DNA from 2 places in the Bacillus sp. SH7-1 genome. Region 2 is predicted to be linked to the other one. Evidence: riboswitches for the same ligand, from Rfam matches in the RefSeq annotation. Region 2 holds a riboswitch; the other holds the start of a gene.
What was found. A riboswitch is a leader RNA that binds a small molecule or an ion and turns the genes downstream of it on or off. The one in region 2 is predicted to bind S-adenosylmethionine.
Positions count from the first base shown of each region.

Region 1: it holds a riboswitch for S-adenosylmethionine, as region 2 does, so the genes downstream of both, DN390_RS25845 (YezD family protein) here and DN390_RS07385 (hypothetical protein) in region 2, are expected to answer to the same signal.

Region 1 covers NZ_QNUD01000041.1:111,268-117,974, forward strand. The annotation lists gene cobA (uroporphyrinogen-III C-methyltransferase) at 1-331, opposite strand, end outside; gene DN390_RS25820 (DUF3906 family protein) at 418-618, opposite strand; gene DN390_RS25825 (nitrite/sulfite reductase) at 629-2,251, opposite strand; gene cysC (adenylyl-sulfate kinase) at 2,397-3,008, opposite strand; gene sat (sulfate adenylyltransferase) at 3,021-4,157, opposite strand; gene DN390_RS25840 (phosphoadenylyl-sulfate reductase) at 4,196-4,900, opposite strand; gene DN390_RS25845 (YezD family protein) at 4,987-5,130, opposite strand; SAM riboswitch class I at 5,203-5,311, opposite strand; gene lysA (diaminopimelate decarboxylase) at 5,428-6,707, opposite strand, start outside.
Region 2 covers NZ_QNUD01000007.1:200,039-213,164, reverse strand. The annotation lists gene DN390_RS07405 (short-chain fatty acid transporter) at 1-1,155, shown strand, start outside; gene DN390_RS07400 (group-specific protein) at 1,196-1,549, opposite strand; gene DN390_RS07395 (NAD(P)H-dependent oxidoreductase) at 1,546-2,121, opposite strand; gene DN390_RS07390 (SWIM zinc finger family protein) at 2,145-2,534, opposite strand; gene DN390_RS07385 (hypothetical protein) at 2,788-3,105, opposite strand; SAM riboswitch class I at 3,146-3,244, opposite strand; gene DN390_RS07380 (hypothetical protein) at 3,367-3,558, shown strand; gene DN390_RS07375 (YwiC-like family protein) at 3,591-4,313, opposite strand; gene DN390_RS07370 (ECF transporter S component) at 4,499-5,200, opposite strand; gene DN390_RS07365 (ABC transporter ATP-binding protein) at 5,173-6,834, opposite strand; gene DN390_RS07360 (energy-coupling factor transporter transmembrane component T) at 6,807-7,685, opposite strand; gene DN390_RS07355 (DUF4430 domain-containing protein) at 7,708-8,550, opposite strand; partial or broken gene DN390_RS07350 (prenyltransferase/squalene oxidase repeat-containing protein) at 8,607-9,950, opposite strand; partial or broken gene DN390_RS31595 (DUF4430 domain-containing protein) at 10,106-10,573, opposite strand; gene rraA (ribonuclease E activity regulator RraA) at 10,912-11,391, opposite strand; gene DN390_RS07340 (YfcC family protein) at 11,593-13,023, shown strand.

The DNA.
Region 1 (6,707 bases), on a different contig from region 2:
CAAATGGTACACCTTGCTTTGCTAACGCTTCAGCCTCTTCTCCTCCTCTACCAAATATAAATGGATCACCACCCTTAAGCCTCGTTACAACTTTTCCTTTTTTCGCATATTTAATCAGAAATGTGTTAATTGTCTCTTGCTTCATCGTGTGATAATTCGGGAGTTTCCCGCAATAAATCAAATCCGCTTCAGGCCTCGCGTATGATAGCAACTCTTTATTCACGAGACGGTCGTATAAAATGACATCTGCCTTCTCAATACACTTCAATCCTTTTACAGTAATTAAATCTGGATCACCAGGGCCCGCTCCAACGATATATACTTTTCCCATCATCTCTCCTCATTTCTACTAGTAAAGTGAAACTTCCATCCTTATATATGAATGGAAGTTTACATTTCTTCATATTTCAATGTTCCTTACTCGTGAATAACAAAGGCTGCGCTTTTTCGAATTTTCTTTTTTTCAAATAAAGCAATCTCCTTTACCTCTGGTAACGGTAAAAAATGTTTTTCAAGTTCAATCTCCGCCATCTTAAATGCCTGTTCTTCACTTTCAGCAACAACAACAATTGGCACAATACTATTTACTAATACAGCTTCAAATCGATATAAATCCATATTGCCCCTCCTAAGACGCTATTACTTCTTCTAACACGTTATTTAACGCTATTTGTAATGTCTCTACACCCACACGGCCCACAAAATCATAAAATGTTTCAGCCGGTAATTTATTTTCTTTGAAATAACTTATAAATGATACAAGTACATCAGGTAGATCCTCGCCATCTATTTTTCCTTTTAACTTTTGATTATAAGCACCGCCATCCAACAACGTTCCACCTACATATATTTCAAATGCTTCAACGATTCCTTTTTCCTTCGTTTTCATTTTCACACCTTGCAATCCTATGTCAGCGATTTGACGTTGACCACACGAATTCGGGCATCCTACCATATGAATACGAACCGGAACATCGAGTGCAATTTGTGTATCTAAGTATTCGGCAATTTTTCGCAATCTTTCTTTCGTTTCTACTAAAGCAAGATTACAATATTCAATACCAGTACAAGAAACCGCGTGACCAATAAACGATTTTGGACTTGCTGATATCGCTTCAAACAACGGTTCATTTAGTAAACCAGTTACATTCTCTGGCGGAACATTCGGAATAATGAAGTTTTGCGAATTACATGTACGAATTTGTCCATTCCCATACTGCTTAGCAATTCTTGCAATTTCAAACATTTCTTCTGCATGTAGGCGTCCTACCGGCACATTAAAACCTACATATTTTAATCCATCTTGTTTTTGATTTTGAACACCATAAAAGTATCCTGCATTCCAGCCTTTAACTGCACTTTCTCCCTTACTTTGCAATGGTCCTGTATACTCTATTAGTTTCTCTTTAAATTTCTCTGCTCCCCAGTCTGCAACAAGAAATTTCAAACGAGCTAAATGACGTTTTTCACGGTATCCAAAATCACGGAATATCGTAGCAATCCCAATCGCTACTGCCTTCACTTCTTCTGGTAAAACGAATACATCTAATTCATCAGCTAAATACGGACGAGCTGATAACCCACCGCCTACTTTTATATGAAAACCAACTTTTTTCACACCATCTATTTCTTTCGTAGCAGGTGTAAATGCAACACAGTTAATCTCTGCGTTAGCTGAGTTATAAATGTTAGAGCTAATAGACATTTTAAATTTACGTGGTAAGTTAGAAAACTCTTCATTATGTTGGAAATAGTCATATACCTCTTTCACAATACCAGTTGTATCAAACAGTTCATTTGCATCAATGCCAGCAAGTGGATTCCCTGTAATATTACGCGTTATATCACCACACGCCCCAGCTGAAGATAACCCAACTCTTGCTAATCTTTTAAAAATATCTGGAATTTGCCCAATTTCCAACCAATGAAACTGAATCGCTTGTCTTGTCGTAATATCTATTACGTCGCGCCCATAATCCTCAGCGATAGAAGCAAGCACTTCTGCCTGTGCATTCGTAATCACCCCCGAAGGAATATTTACACGCATCATAAAATAACCAGCTTCTTTCGGTCTTTGTAAATACAACCCTGCCCATTTGAATGCGTCCCACTCTTCTTTCGGAATAGATTCGAAGCCATTCTCTGCATAGTAAGGAATATCATTAAAGATTTCCAATCCATCTTTTTTTAATTTATTTTTCTCAGTTTGATTTAATTTTTCATTGTTAGCCCATACTTTTTCATAACTCATTTTTTATCCCCCTATATAAAGTGAAACTTTAATCAGTGGGGAGTGTTTATCCCCCACTGATTATTAGTTGAACCAATCGGGCATTTACGGGCAGTTCATCTCCCACCTAACTTCTTTGCCCTAGCTAAATTTTGAGATGGGAGTTTTACTGCCCGCCAAATAGCGGGGTAAAACTACGCTCTTGTAAGTACTGCACGATTTGTTCTGCACATTCTTCAATAGAATACTTATGCGTTTCTACAATTAATTCCGCTTTCTCTGGTTCCTCATACGGTGAATCGATACCTGTAAACTCTTTAATATCACCTTTTCTTGCTTTTTTATAAAGCCCTTTCGGATCACGTTTCTCACACTCTTCAATTGGACATTTTACAAACACTTCTATAAACTCATCGGCAGCTAATAGATCTCTTACTTGTTTTCGGTCTACTCGAAACGGTGAAATAAACGCCGTAAGAACAACAGTACCTTGATCTACAAATAACTTTGCTACTTCGCCAATCCGTCTTATATTTTCCATACGATCACTTTCAGAAAAACCTAAGTCTTTATTTAAACCGTGGCGTATATTATCTCCATCAAGTACATAGTTTCCAATATTCTTTTCAAATAGTTTACGAGCAACCGCGTTCGCTACTGTAGATTTACCCGAAGCTGATAAACCAGTAAACCAAATTACAAAACTATGATGCCCATTCTTCACTCTTCTCTCATCTTTTGAAACAGAAGCTGCATGCCAAGTAATATTCGTATCCATGTCATTCTCTCCCTATTCTGTTACTACTTCTTTTTTCAAACCTTTAATTAGCACTTCCACTACTTCTTTACGACTAAATGTACTCGGTGGAACCTCACCGTTTCTTAATAGTTCTCTTACTTTCGTACCTGATAAAATGACATGATCCTCTTTTCCGTGTGGGCATGTTTTCGTCGAAGCCATCGCTTCACATTTCGTGCAGTAAAAACTATGTTCAAAAAATAACGGTGTAATCCCTAACTCTTCCACTGTAAAGTTTGTAAAAATTTCTTGTGCTTCATAAGTACCGTAATAATCTCCTACCCCTGCATGATCACGCCCTACAATAAAGTGGGTGCATCCAAAATTCTTTCTGACTAATGCATGAAATATCGCTTCCCTCGGTCCTGCGTAACGCATTGCTGCAGGAAATACACTTAAAAAGACACGATCTTTCGGATAATAGTTTTGAAGTAATACTTCGTAGCTTTCCATTCTTACATCAGCAGGAATATCGTCTGACTTCGTTTCCCCAACGAGCGGATTTAAAAAGAGGCCATCTACAATTTCAAGAGCAGATTTTTGAATATATTCATGGGCACGATGTACCGGATTTCTCGTTTGGAATCCGACTACCGTTTTCCAACCACGTTTTTTAAATTCTTCCCTCGTTTCAATTGGATCTAAATGATAAGAAGGAAACGGATTATTTTCAAAACGTTTTGTAAGAATAATAGCTCCTCCAACGTATACGTTCGATCTTTCGTATAATTTTTCCACTCCAGGATGAGCCTCATCCGTCGTTTTATACACTAGTAACGCTTCTTTTTCCTTATCAGGCACAAAAATATCTTCTATTTGAATAACACCATATACTTTTCCACCGTTAACAAGTTTTACTTCCTCTCCAGCTTTTAGAGTCTCTGCAACTTCTTCTGTGACTGGTAATGTAATTGGTATACTCCAAACGCTCCCATTTGCTAAACGAAGCGTTTCTACAACCGAATCATAATCTTTCTTTCCTAAAAAACCAGTAAGCGGGCTATATCCCCCTGTCGCTAATAGCTCTAAATCACTTAACGCAATGTTATCTAGTTGAATTTCTTTTTCAATTTGTGATACGTCGTATGTCTCGTCTATTCGATTTATTAATTCGTTTCTTGTACTCATTTTCTATACCCTCTCTTAGCTTTATTTTCAAATTCATCTTATTGGTAATGAAGGCCACATTCAGTTTTCACTTTCCCAGCCCATCTACCATCTCTCGAATCGCCACCCTCTCCTACAGGCAGCGTACACTTCTCACACCCAATACTTGGATATCCAATATCATGCAATGGGTTATACGGTAAACTATGTTTGTATACATATCGCCATACCTCTTTCCACGTCCAATGAATAAGCGGACAAACTTTAATAGATTGAAAACGATAATCTTGATTTATAAACTCTGTATGCTTACGGGTTTCTGATTGTTCCCTTCTCAATCCTGATATCCACGCTTTTTCATTCGCTAATGATTCTTCTAAAGGTAAAATTTTTCTAATCTTACAACAAAGATTCGGGTTTCTTTCCCACAACCTATCACCATGCAATTTTGCTTGTTCATCAAGTGTAAATTTTGGCTGTTTTTCTATAATATTCAATGAAGGAAATCGTTCCCGCACTTTTTGAATTAATTCATACGTTTCTTGAAAATGTACGTTTGTATCCAAAAATACAACTTTAGCAGATGGATTTACTTGGTTTATAAGATGCAGTAATACCATCCCTTCCACTCCAAAGCTACATGCGTATACAATTTCATCTTTATACTCTTTATAAGCCCAACTTAATACTGATAGCGCACCTTTCGTCTCATCTTCTTCTGAAAATGAAACAGCATTTTCTTCCCACGTCTCATACGTCAACATGTTTTTTCCCCCTGTAAAAGCAAAAAGACGGTTTTAACCTAATAAATTAGGTTAAAACCGCCTCTAGTTTTTCTAGTCAGCGCTTTTTACTTTAAACGTACCTTTTCACTTTTCTCTAATTGAATAACTTTCCCATCTTGCACAACAATTGTAATTGAACCATATTTCATATCAGCAAGCATCGCTTGAATTTTCTCAGACACTTCCTCAAAATGTTCCCGTACGCTCACGCGAACAGCCCCCCTTTTTATTCATAAAAAAAATCTTTCCCATTTCGAAAAGACTGTTCGGTAATATATTTTACCTTATCTTTCAAAATGGATTCCATTTTGCTGGATTTAGCACCTTGCTTTCTATAAGCAGGTTGCCGAGCTTCGTCGGGCCAGTTCCCTCCGCTTCTCTTGATAAGCTTTGTATTTGTATTTTATCATAATTCTGATTTTTTTCAATCCTAGTTTTCCGATATATTTTAATTATTTTATTTTATAAAAAAGGAATTGCCCATCCGAACAACTCCTTTTCCCCATTTAAACAAGTTCTTTAATACGTATGCGATCGTTCCCAATAATATTTTCATATGTTTCGCGCTCTACAACAATTTGGGATGTACCGCCTTTCGCGAAGACGACAGCTGGTCTACGAATCCGATTATAATTATTCGCCATCGAGTACCCATATGCCCCTGTACAAGAAATTGCTAATAAATCGGCAGAAGCAACTTTCGGTAGAGTAATATCCCAAATTAACATATCTCCACTCTCACAGCACTTCCCAGCAATCGAAACGATTTCCTCATTCTCATCATTCCCTCGATTCGCTAACATCGCTTCATAACGAGCGTTATATAAAGCTGGTCTTAAATTATCAGTCATCCCACCATCCACTGATACATATTTCCGAATACCAGGAATGTCTTTCACAGATCCGACTGTATAAATTGTCGTTCCAGCATCGCCTACAATACTACGGCCTGGCTCAACCCATATTTCTGGCAATGGATAATTATATACTGTAAATTGTTCTCTCACTGCACTTGTTACAGCACGCACATATGTCTCAAGAGTTAATGGTGTATCTGACTCTGTGTAGCGTATTCCGAATCCTCCGCCCACATTTAGCACTTTTACTACATAGTTCGTTCGCTCTCTCACTTCTTCTAAAAATTGATGAAGAACTTCAATCGCTCGAACAAATCCAGCCGTTTCAAATATTTGCGATCCGATATGTGAATGAATTCCTAACACATTATAATTTGATTTTTGTAAAGCAAGCTCAATTGCCTGCATCGCTTGACCATTTGATACGCCAAATCCAAATTTCGAATCATCTTGACCTGTTGTAATATATTCATGTGTGTGCGCCTCTACTCCAGGCGTTACACGGATTAATATGTTCACAAATTTCCCGTGTTGCACTGCTAAATCATGCAAAATTTCTAATTCCAAGAAATTATCTACGACAAAACAACCAATATTCGCCTGAAGAGCCATCACGATCTCTTCTTCTGTTTTATTATTGCCGTGAAAATGAATACGCGATGCTGGAAATCCCGCTTGAAGCGCAGTATATAATTCTCCTCCAGAAACAACATCTAATGACATATTCTCTTCACGAGCTACTCGGCACATCTCCATGCACAAGAACGCCTTGCTTGCATATGCTACTTGATAAGAGAAACCACTTTCTTTAAAAGCACGATGAAACGCGCGGCACTTTCCTCGAATTGACTCTTCATCGTATACATAAAGTGGTGTTCCGTATTGTTTTGCTAGCTGCGTCGTATCGCACCCTCCAATTTCTAAGTGTC
Region 2 (13,126 bases):
GCACTTGTACTCGTGACAGGATCGGCTTTAGCAAACGCACCTCTTATTAAAAAAGGATTAACGAAAGCAGCAAAACTACCGAAAACGACTGGACAAGGTATTATTGCCATTTCAATCGTAAGTTTACTAGGGGCATACATAAACTGGGGATTTGGTATTGTTGTATCTGTTTTATATGCAAAAGAGGTAGCAAGGCAGTTAGAAGGATTAGATTATAGACTAGCCATTGCCTCTTCCTACTCTGGATTTCTCATTTGGCATGCGGGGCTTTCTGCTTCTATTCCTCTTACGTTAGCAACAGGCGGCGAAACATTAATTAAAACGACAGCTGGAAGTATTAAAGAAGCGATTCCAATCACAGAAACGTTATTCTCACCATACGCTCTCGTTCCGGTTATTATCTTTTTAGTTACGATGCCTCTCATTAATAAAGCGATGCATCCAGATGAAAAACATACGATTACAGTAGACCCTAGCGTGTTCCATGAAGAAGCTGCCGCTCAAGAAGTAGGAAACAATACGTTCGCTGAGAAAATGGAAAATAGTATCATCATTACACTTTGCGTTGGATTGTTAGGTCTCATTTATATTTTCAATTACTTTTATACGAAAGGTTTTAACCTTACGCTAGATATCGTTATTTTTATGTTATTAATTGCTGGACTTATTTTCCACCGTACTCCGATTCAATATATTCGTGCTTTTTCAGATTCCACGAAAAGTGCTTCTGGTATTTTACTTCAATTTCCTTTTTACGCAGGAATTATGGGGATGATGATTAGAGTAAATAGTGATGGACTTTCACTTGGAGGAGCTATTTCGAATTTCTTTATTAGCATTTCAAACGAAACGACTTTCCCGCTCTTTACTTTTTTAAGTGCTGGCATCGTTAATATTTTCGTTCCATCTGGTGGCGGTCAATGGGCTGTGCAAGCACCCATTATGATTCCAGCTGGCGCTGAACTTGGTGTACCCGCTGCAAAAACAGCAATGGCCATTGCGTGGGGAGATGCTTGGACGAATTTGATTCAACCTTTCTGGGCATTACCGGCATTAGCGATAGCCGGTTTAGGCGCTCGTGATATTATGGGATTTTGCGTTGTGAACTTACTATATGCAGGATTCATCATAAGTCTATGTTTCTTATTTATTTAAACAAAAAGCTAGTTTTATACTAGCTTTTTTACATAATAAATCATTTATTTCCCACGCATTTTATAATCTTCTTCCACTCTATATCCGTAAGATGTAATGCCTCACATGCAAAAAAATGTTCACATACTTTTTCAATTAGATGCGGATTTCCCCTCAAGAAATCCCACTGTAACGCTTTAGGAAGAAAATGCATTTCATACTCCTTACTTCCCCTTACTACTTCATCCACTTCTCTTTCACAAATTCCTCTTATCAAGTAGTCATTTCTTAATTGTATTTGAATTTGCTGAAATGTTTCACTACATTTTTTCAATTGAAGTAAACATGTAATATACGTTCGAAAAAGTTCGTCATCATACCCACAACAGTTTATAATACGATCGATTTCATTCATAATGTACGAGCCTTTTCTTCTATTTGTAATAACCACTTTTCCCGCTTCTCTCGTTTACTCGTTTTCACAGATTGAAAAACTGACCGTTTTATATCGTGGATGCCGCAAAAACGTAAAACACCTCTCTTCATCATAATCCAATCTGCGGATCGATATAATAGTGCGACATACCACAACGGTGAGTCTAATGTATTAATTACCCACGCCTTCTTACCTTTCAATAATCCTTTCGGCAGGGCACCTTCATATTTATAAGCAAATCCAGCTACAAAAATGCGATCAATAAACCCTTTTAAAATAGCTGGCATCCCCCACCACCATATTGGATAAATGAAGAGAAGAGTATCCGCTTCTTCCACTAACGTTCTGTACCGAGCTGTTTCTTCTTCATTTACTAAATCACGCCTTTTCTTCTCTTCATTAAAAACAAGGACTGGATCAAATTGTTCTTTGTATAAATCAAGTACCGTAACTGAATGATTTGTTTCCTGTAGTCCGTTTTGTACATGCTTTAAAATTGCTGCGTTAAAACTTGAAGGACTAGGATGAGCGTATACAATTAGTACATTCACTGCCAAACAACTCCCTCTATAAGTTAAAGTTTCCCCTTCTTTAACATCTTCTCTACAATTTGCACGTTTTTCGAACTTTGCAACAAACGATTTAATACTGTGAGTAACTCTTCCTTTTCTAAATCTTTCAGTTTCTCTTTCACCTTACTCTCACCAGCATCTTGAATATCATAAACAACTGCCGCCATATGCTTGCAAAGATTCTCATACGGACACTCACAGCTACTTTCTGTAAAATCTTCGAGATTAATAATTACTTCATAGTTTCCCGCATTTCCAGTAACGAAAGCAAATATTTTTTTGTCTTGTATTTCAACATCTTCTACATGTCCTTCTTCATAATATTCATAACCTTTATCTATAATGTACTTAGGAATCCATTTCGTTATATCATGTAATAAGTAAGCGTACATAATAGCACCTCTTCCTTTAATTCCCTTTTGACTTCCACAACCACTGCATGTTATTCTAATAACTGTCAAATAGCAAGTCTATATGACAAAACGACTGACACCTATTCGGCGGAGGTGTCTCTTTTCATTTGCAGCCGATATGAAGTGCCTCTTTCAGGCACATTCAATCTTTGACACTACACACTCAACACCATTCCCTGTATCAGGCTGCTTTAGCAGTCTTTTACTCTACATACTTCAAAAAAAAGAGAGCTTAGCTCCCCTTTCTCGCCTTATAAAATACCCCTTTTTCAGTATACAGATATTCATCAGCTAATGTAATTTTCCCATCCAGTTTCAGTTCATCTAATAGCCTTGATAAATAAAATTGATGTAACATCTTTTTCGTGAATTTTCCTTCATGATGCGAAACGATATGTTCTTGAATATCTAACAATGATATCGGCTTATCTTGCTCTATCATATATTCATAAACTGTACTACGCAGTTTTACGTATTTTTCGAGTGTCACAGTAATGCGCAACCCCTTTCTTCTTAATATAAATTTTCGTAATCGGTTTTTTTGCAACAAAAAAACCTCTCCGATAAGAAGAAGTTACGTATATATCTTCGTCTTATCTCCCAGAACAAATATGTTCTGCTGGAATTAGCACCTGCATCGCGGTTGCTGGGTTTCATCGGGCCAGTCCCTCCACCTCTCTGGATAAGAAAATATTCACTTAATTCTTACTATACGTAATTTCATTTCAATTGTCAAACAAATATAACGAATTATATTTTCTTCTTTACTGTTCATACTATACATATATGAGTATTCAAGGAGGATTATGAAATGCATCAAAATGCTCGCGGATATGTACAAGATTCTTTTCAATCATTACAAGAAGCAAAACATTGTTTAGAAGAAGCATTACAGACTGTTGAAAAAGATTTTAATCGCGCTCGTATTGAGCAATCCCTTTATGCGATCGAACAAGCTATTCAACGCTGCGATTACACCGTTCACATTTTAGAAAAAGATTGAAAAAACTTCCCATCAATTGATGGGAAGCTTTTTCAAATGGCATACTCCATAATTATTGCCGTTATAATTAAAAAATATACAGAATTAACAATTTCTAAAATCCCTACTTTTATAATTGAAATTTTCTTGCCATACAATATAATCGCTCGAATGACACTTGGTATAAAAATAAGTGAACACCATGGATTGATAGCAAATACGATGATCGTTAACACGATATGATAACCCCAAGATATAAAACGATACTTCGGATTATTTTTCTCACGAATCATCGTTTTCACATAAAACGTACTTCCTAAAAAATATAAAAATGAAATAAGCGCAATAAATAATGCTGTTTTATCTATAAGCTTCATTGAAAAATAATAACTAACTACACCACCTATACAGAAAACAATAATTGCACTAATGTCATTTAGTAATGCTCTTTCATTCTTTTGACGAGCGTAATACATATTTACTATAAATAAGGGAATCATGACTGCTATGAATAAAAGAATGCGCCATTCATATAATAGAGAAATCATCCCAAATACGGACGCAATAATAAAATATACAATTGAAGCATGTAAATAGTCTTTTTTTCTTTTTTGTTTTATGTATATAAGAAATGGATACGTAGCTAAATAGATAAAGAACCAAGCTAAAAACAATGGAATATGATACATAGTAGGTTTCCCAAGAATAACACTTAATAGAAATGGTATAACAAGCATGGCCCATGCACCATGTTGCTTCGGAATAACTAACTTCATTAACTATACACCTCCCTTTTGAAAATAGTTCTCACCTACTATTATACGAATAATTTTATATAACAACGGATATATATTGAATCGATTTTTTGACAAATAAAAAATGCTCCTTACAATATGTAAGAAGCATGAAAGAGGCAAACGAATATGTAAGTCGCGACCCTACCTTATATGAGTATGCTTTTCTATGCCATGTTATGCTTATCTAATATGCCGTATTTCCTTTTAAATCTTGTAAGAATCGTAATCCAAGAAGTACTAAATAATAGTAAGAACACAACATTCGAAATCGCATGGCTCAAATCGAAATAAAAACTTGCTATATAATATGAAATGACAGCTTCCCACGTTGCTTCACGTATAAAACCGAGAAGCCCCCAGAAATTCATGATCCAGCCAAATAAAAAGCCCACGAAGAACCCATATAGTAGTCTTCCCCATAACTTTTTCATTAAAAATGTATTGCGAAGTAAGCCTGCTATAAAACCAATCATACCCCATGAAAACATTTGCCACGGCGTCCACGGACCTTGTCCTAAAAAAATGTTAGATACGATAGCCGCTGTTGCCCCGATCATAAATCCAGTTTCGCTTCCAAACACAATTGCAGAAACGATAATGACAAAAGAAGTCGGTTGTACACTCGGTAAAATAGAAAATGGCACGCGGCTCACTGCTGCAATTGCCGCTAATACGGCAACGAGAACAATTTCACGTGAAACAAATGCCTTCCTTTCAAAACGGATATAGAAAGGTAACATAATAACAACTAATAAAAACAAACTACTTAACAGGTAATACCCATCCATGATCAGTGTAGTAAAGAGTAATGTGCCTACTATTACTGCAAAAATACATATTATGAATGCAACATATCGTTTGGACACGCTTCGTACACATCCTCCCACGTTAATGCATATGGCAATTCTTTTCGAATAAATCGGTTAATAGATGTTGTATAAAAGAAGTTACCACTAAAAAATTCTTTCGGTGCATCATTCATAATAACTGCTCCGTCAAATAACATCATACATTGATCCACGTATTTCGCCGCAAATTCAATATCATGCGTTGCCATTACAATTGTTGTGCCTTCCTTTTGCAACTTCCTAAATAGCTCTCCTACTCTTTCTTTCTTCCACGGATCTAATCCTTTTGTCGGTTCATCCAGTAATAATAAAGTCGGCTTTGATAATAACGTTGTACATAATGCAAGTAGTTGTTGCTCTCCCCCGCTACAATCATGCGGATGGCGCTCTTTAAGCGAATACAACCAAAACTGTTTTAGCGTATCTTCTGCTATTTCTTTTCCTTGTTCTCCGTATAATTCACGCGCTCGTTCATAAACCTCATCCCACACTGTATCAAATGTAAAATGATAATATGGATGCTGTGATACATACCCGATCCTTTTAAATCGTTCTTTCGAATCAATTTTATGTATCACTTTCCCATTCCACTTTACTTTCCCTCTTCTCGCTTTTTGTAATCCAGCTAAAATCGTTAACAGTGTAGACTTACCCGTACCATTTTTTCCAACGAGAGCCACCCATTTCCCTTTTTCAATCGAAACTGTTAAATCTCGTAAAATAAGCGAACTATTTTTTTCATATTGGAACGAAATATGCTCTGCACTTAAAATGACTTCTTGCTTTTCCCTTTGTGCTATTGGCTCATTTACATATGATATCGCTGAAAAATCATTCATTTTCATTTGTGCTTCTCGCACTGTAAACGGAATATCTTTCGCATTCCACTCTAAAAATAATCTTGGAATTTGCGGAATAAATGGACGGAACTTTTCAACTTCCCACATATTCGCTATAACTGTTTTTGGACTACCATCATACACGATTCGGCCATTATTCATACAAATAACGCGTGTTGCAAGCGGAATTACTTCATCTAAACGATGTTCACTTAATACTATCGTAATTCCAAGCTCTTCATTAATACGTTTTAACAATCCTAAAAACTCTTTCGCAGCAATTGGATCTAACTGCGCCGTCGGTTCGTCTAATAATAATAGTTTCGGCTGCATCACTAATACTGCAGCTAAATTAACAAGTTGCTTCTGCCCGCCAGATAACGTATGAACAGATTGATGCAATAAATCTTGAAACCCTAAGAAACTAATAAGTTCAGCTATTCTCTTTTGAATAATATGAGATGGTAATCCGATATTTTCTAAAGAAAATGCTAATTCTTGAATTACTGTATCCATTACGAGCTGGTTTTCTGGATTTTGAAATACCATGCCAATTTCTTGAGCAGATAACAAATCCGGTACATTTTCTAATAAAGTACCATCATAATATGTATCCCCAGTACGCTTACCGATTGGAAGTAATTCCTTTTTAAAATGTTTTAATAAAGTCGTCTTACCGGATCCTGATCCTCCAGCAAGTGCAATAAACTCTCCTTTTTGAATAGAAAGAGAAATATGCTGTAACGCTTTTTCGTTTTCATCAGCATATACAAATGATAAATTGTTTATTTCTGCATGCGCCACCATATCCATTCCCTTCCTTCCATTATGATTGGTAAACTAATAAACATCGTAAATACGACAAACATCATCCCATCGTATTGCTGAAATAAAATCGATTCGACTTTCGGATAAATGATTAACTTTCCTCCGCCATACGTACTACATATAATAGCAATTATAAATAGAATACTTAAATAACTGAGCGTGTACCAATCGCGTCTTTCCATTCTATACCGAATATATGTCGTACGCTTCGTTACACCAAATCCACGAGCTTGCATAGAATCTGCCGTTTGCAGTGCATCTTCTAATGAACAAATTAATAATACTTGAAGCAATTGCATACCATTTTTCACGCGTTCAACAATGGAACCTGCATCTACTTGTACACCTTTCGTTTTTTGGACGAGTGTTATTTTCTGTAATCGTCTCATAAACAAAGGAACAAACCTTACTGTAATCATCGTTAACAATGCTACTTTCGGTGAAATTCTAGAAAACAAATATAAAAATTTATGACTTGAAATAATATCATTATACGAAGCAAACGTAAACATAATCGCAACTAGTAATAACCCCATTACTACTCCAAACATAATTGCCTCAAGTTTAATACGGCTATCACCTAACCAAAATAACGTAGTTCGGCCCCTATGCGTGAATAACGAATTAAATAAAATGACCATAAAAAAGAAAACGATTGTGCTCGGTAACATCTTTCTTATCTTTTCGCTATTCCCTTGCATCACATTTAACATAACAATTAATAGTATTGCCCCAATTAAAAAAAGAGGATGAAGACACATCATACATAGTATCATCACCCCAATATAATAGAAAAAATTCACAAAAGGATGTAAAGAAGAAAAACTTATTTTCATAGTCCTTTACCGAATGCCTTTCTTATTTTAATACAAACACCCACTCGATTGTATCACCTGGTTTTACTGTAACTACACCTGCACTATGGTTTGGGAATGCACCGTTCAGACGATATTTCCATCCACTAGTAGCGGTAATATCTTTTTCATATAAATCATTAATACCTTTTACATAAACTCCATCTTTAGAGCCCATTGCATCAACATCTAAACCTGTACGCTGCAATACTTTATACACAGTATCGCCTTCTTGTACATCAACCTTTTTCGCACCTAATAAATATCCTTCATTACCTTTTACTGAGATTGTAACTTGTTTTGCTTGTGGTTTTGGTGGTGGAACTGGGTCTGGTTTTCGTTGTTCAGAATTTGGGACGTGCGGAGTCGGTATCGTTTTCTCCTCTTTATTCGGATCAACCTTTTGCTCCTGCTTCGGTGTTTCTTTCGGCTGATTCACAACCTTCGCTTCTTCGTTTACTTCTTGCGCTTTCGGTTGCTGTTGCTTCTCTTCTTGTGCTTTTTGTTGTTCTGGTTGCTTATTTACAGCTGGTTGTTCTTTCGATTGTTCCTGCTGTTTCTCTTCTTTCTTTACTTCCGGCTGTGCCTGCGTCTTGTCTTCTTTCGACTTTTCTTCTACTTTTTGTTCTTGTTTCTCTTTCTGCTCTTCTTGCTTATTTTGCTCTTGTTCAGCTTGTTTTTCCTCCGGTTTTTCTTCCGGCTTCGCTTCATCTTTTTTCTCTTCTTGTTTTGCTACCTCTTCTTGCTTTGGTTCTACTTTCTTCTCAGGCTTTACAGCTGCCTCTTCACATCCGGCAAGTAGCCCAAGTGAAAGCATGAAAGAAATAAACCACTTCATCTTACTCATGTTGTCTCTCACCTTTCATAATAAAATTAGGAGCAAATGATTGCTCCTAATTTTTGTTAAGCTGCTTTACGTCTCCATAATACATATGCAGAAGCAATACATAATACACCCATACCTACTTCTGTAGCTGCACTATGAGAAGATGCTCCTGTTTTCGGTAGTGTGCTACCGTTTCCAGACTTTTTATTTTTAACCGGTTCATTATCGACAACAACTTTTAAATTGTCATCTTTTGTTTCTTGTTGTACTTGTTTTTGTTCTTGTGGTTGTTCAGTAACTTCTTTTTCTACTACAATATTTTCTGAATCTACATTTGGCTTTGGATTAATTTCAGTAACAGATTCAGTTGACCAGTCATAAATCGATTTTCCAAGGTCTTTAAACTGAAGTAAAGCTAATAACGCTTGCTCTGTTGCCATTCCGCTACCGTTTTGATCGCCTGGTAACCATTTAAATTCACCATTTGGAAGTTGATATGATAATAGATTTTGCACTGCCTTATGTAGACGGTTTTGATCTACATCTTTCACAAGTGATAATCCAATAATTGCTTGTGCAGCACTATTAGAATTTTCTTGTCCATCAGCAGAGAAACCACCATTTTCTAGTTGTTCATTATATAAGTATGCAACAGCTTTTTGCACAGCTGGTTTCACATCTGCTCGGTCTTGATAAGGAGCTAACGCTGATAAAACCATACCTGTTACATCAACACTACTAGCACTATCTTTACTGCTTGCACTATCGTAAGTCCAGCCGCCATCCGTATGTTGCGCGTTTATAAGTGCCTCTACTAAAGCAACTCGATTCCATTTTGAATTCACTGGAACTTCATATTTCTTCGTATCAAATGCAAGTAAAGCAAATGTATAACCTGTAACAGAATTTACTTTATCTGATTCGTACAATTTTTGAACTAAATTATGTTCGCCTACCATTTTCGGGTCTGCATTCATTGCATTCATCATAATAATCGTTCTAGCTAAATCTGTCGCTGAAAAACGATTCATGCGCTTTTCTACCTTTTCAGTTACTGCATTAACATAATTTAATTTCGCCTCAATTGGCACATTCTTTCCAGAACGAGAAAGGCCTAATGCTACCCAATCACTTTCAATTCCATCTTGTAACATCTTTTCAGATGTCTTAGAGATTGCTTCATTTACTTGTGCTGCTGGAACTTGAATGTTCTCTTGTTTTGGTTGTTCTGGTTTTTCTTGTTTTGGATCATCCGTCTTTGGTTCTTCTGGCTTTTCTTGTTTTGGATCATCTGTTTTTGGTTCTTCTGGCTTTTCTTGTTTTGGATCATCCGTCTTTGGTTCTTCTGGCTTTTCTTGTTTCGGATCATCTGTTTTTGGTTCTTCTGGTTTTTCTTGTTTTGGATCATCTGTCTTTTGTTCTGTGTTTGGTTTTTCTGGCTTTTCTTGTTTTGGATCATCTGTTTTTGGTTCTTCTGGCTTTTCTTGTTTTGGATCATCCGTCTTTGGTTCTTCTGGCTTTTCTTGTTTTCTGTTTTTGGTTCTTCTGGTTTTTCTTGTTTTGGATCATCTGTCTTTGGTTCTTCTACCGTTTTACAAGTACCAAATTTATCTAATGTTTGTTGTAATGTTTCTTGGCTCATATTGCTCCAGTCTGAAACAAAGCGAAAAACAACAACATCTCCAGATTTTAATTTATAACTATCCGCTCCAACTTCTGCAGATTTATCATTTACATCATACAGCCAGCCACTTGTAGCCCCGGCCATTAGCCCATCAATGCCTTTCACATACGTTCCAAACGACATCGTTTCAGCTTCTACTTTGTCCCCCATGACTTTTTGCAGCAAACTTAAAGCTGTTTCCCCATCTTTAATTTGCTCTTCTTTCGGACATAACATAATGCCCTTTTGTGATTCACCTATAATTGCAAGTTTTGCTGTATTTCCTTCAGCAAACGTAATATGTACTGTATTCGCAAAAGAAACAAATACAAGTGTAACTGCCATTAACGACATAAGCAGCCATTTTTTAAAGATTGCCATCCCAAAATTTCCTCCCTTACTACTATTCACACAAAAAAAGGCCCTTCAAGGGCGTGCAATTGACACTCTTTTTTTGTAAGTGTCGAACAAACTGTGCAACACCTCCTACCCGCATCATTCGCGGCTATATTTGTATAGGAAAAATAATTTTGTTCATGAACGTATCATTGTGATAACATTCACTTTTCTAGGCACAACTTACTTCCATTTAAGTTATCGTAAAACGATAAACCTATACATTCTGTAAATTATAAATTTCTGTATTATTTTACTATTGACATAGAATTTTGTCCATGCTTTATTGGATTTATTTTCTAAGAATAGTAACGTACTAACCTTTAACGATGCAAACTCTTTTCACTAATAATGACGCCATCTTCATCCACATACACATATTCATTCGGCTTCCATTCAACTTGCCCAAATTGCAATGAAATATTTCGTTCTCCTTTCCCTTCTTTTACACTTCTATTCGGCATTGTCCCTAACGCTAAAATACCTATATTTATATTCTTTAGTTCACTAGAATCACGAACGTATCCATATACAATAATTCCTGCTAGCTTTCTTTCCTCCGCAATAGCTGCCAAATTATCACCGAGTAACGCACAATTCGTAGACGCTCCCCCATCAACAACTAATACCGTTCCTTCTGGTAATGTTTGTAATCCTTCCTTCACTAGTACATTATCATCCTTCACTTTTACCGTTGCAATTTTCCCGTAGAATTGTTCTTTCTTCCCAAAAGACCGAAAAGACTGGCGACATATTTGCAATTCATTTTCAAACTCATCACATAGATCCGTAGTTTTCCACATCTTTTTTCCCTCTTTTCCTTATTCTTTCTATATAACATATTCTTTGATTATTCTCGTTTCCCTGTCTAATGTTGCAATAATTTGTATGTGCGTGAAAGGACAGAAAAACTATTGCCTTAAGAAGCCACCTTTATTATAATCTATTTCACAGATAAATTTCAGAATATTAAAAATTAACTAAATAAAAAAGGAGGGAGTTTTATGCAATTACAAACCGAGGCAAAAAAACAGCCTAGTAAACGAAAGTTTAAAATGCCTGACGCGTACGTACTACTATTTTTTATTGCTTTACTTTGTGCAATAGCTACTTATTTCGTTCCTGCTGGAGAATTTAAAAGAGTGACAAACGGGACTGTTACAACGACAATACCAGGAAGTTACCATTCTGTTCCGCAATCACCGGTAGGGTTTGTTTCTTTTTTTACCGCTATTGAAAAAGGAATGACACTTGCTGCTCCGATCATCTTTTTAATTTTATTTACCGGTGGTGCCATTGCCATTCTTGAAAAAACAGGCGCTCTTGACGGTTTAATCTATCATGTTATTAACAAATTTCGTAATCAGCAATTACTTTTTATATGCATTGTCGCCGCACTTTTTTCTATTCTCGGAACGACTGGTATTATCGTTAACTCGGTTATCGGCTTTATACCCATTGGCATCATCGTGGCACGCACATTGAAATGGGACGCTATCGTTGGCGTAGCAATTATTTATTTAGGCACTTATGCTGGTTTTAATGCTACTATTTTATCTCCCTCACCTTTAGGCATTTCACAAAAAATCGCAGAACTTCCGATGTTTTCGGGAATTGGTTTACGTACGGCAATTTATATTTCTTTTTTATTGGCTACCATTCAATATATTAATTGGTATATAAAACGCTTGAAAAAATCGAATAAAGGAAGCATACTCGGAGATAATTGGTTTCCAAGTAATGCTCTTTCAAGTGAGAAAGAAATAGAGAAAACTGAAGTTCCTTGGACAATACGTCATAAATTAATTTTACTCGTTTCAGCTTTATCGTTAATTGCATTTTTAATAGGCGCTTTTCGTCTACATTGGACAGATGCAGAAATGACCGCTACTTTTATTTTCATCGCAATTACAGCGGGAATAATAGGTGGTATGAAAGCAAACGATATCGCTTCTACTTTTCTAGCAGGCTGCCAAAATCTCATATACGGTGCTCTAATCGTCGGAATGGCCCGCTGTATTTCAGTCATTTTAGAACAAGGAAAATTACTTGATACAATCGTTAACCAGCTCGCCCAGTCTCTCGAAGGACAAAGCCCTGTATTTGGCGTTATCGGTATGTATGTAAGTAGTGCCGCATTACATTTCCTTATTTCATCAGGGACAGGTGAATCTGTTATTTTCATTCCGATATTAGCTCCATTAGCCGATTTCATGCACATTACGCGCCAAGTTACAGTACAAGCTGTTATGCTCGGCGAGGGTGTAGTGAACTGCCTCAATCCAACTTCCGGTGTTTTAATGGGAGTACTCGCGGCGAGCGGCATTTCTTACGGAAAATGGATTCGATTTATGGCTCCACTTGCATTCATTTGGTTTATCATTGGACTTATTTTTCTTATTGTTGGGGTGAATATTGAGTGGGGACCGTATTAAAAGACGCGTATTATACTTAACTTGATAAAATATCTATCCTATTTTCCTCTCCAATCCTATAAAAATCACTTATTCTAGTATAGATATAAAAAGGGATTAATCA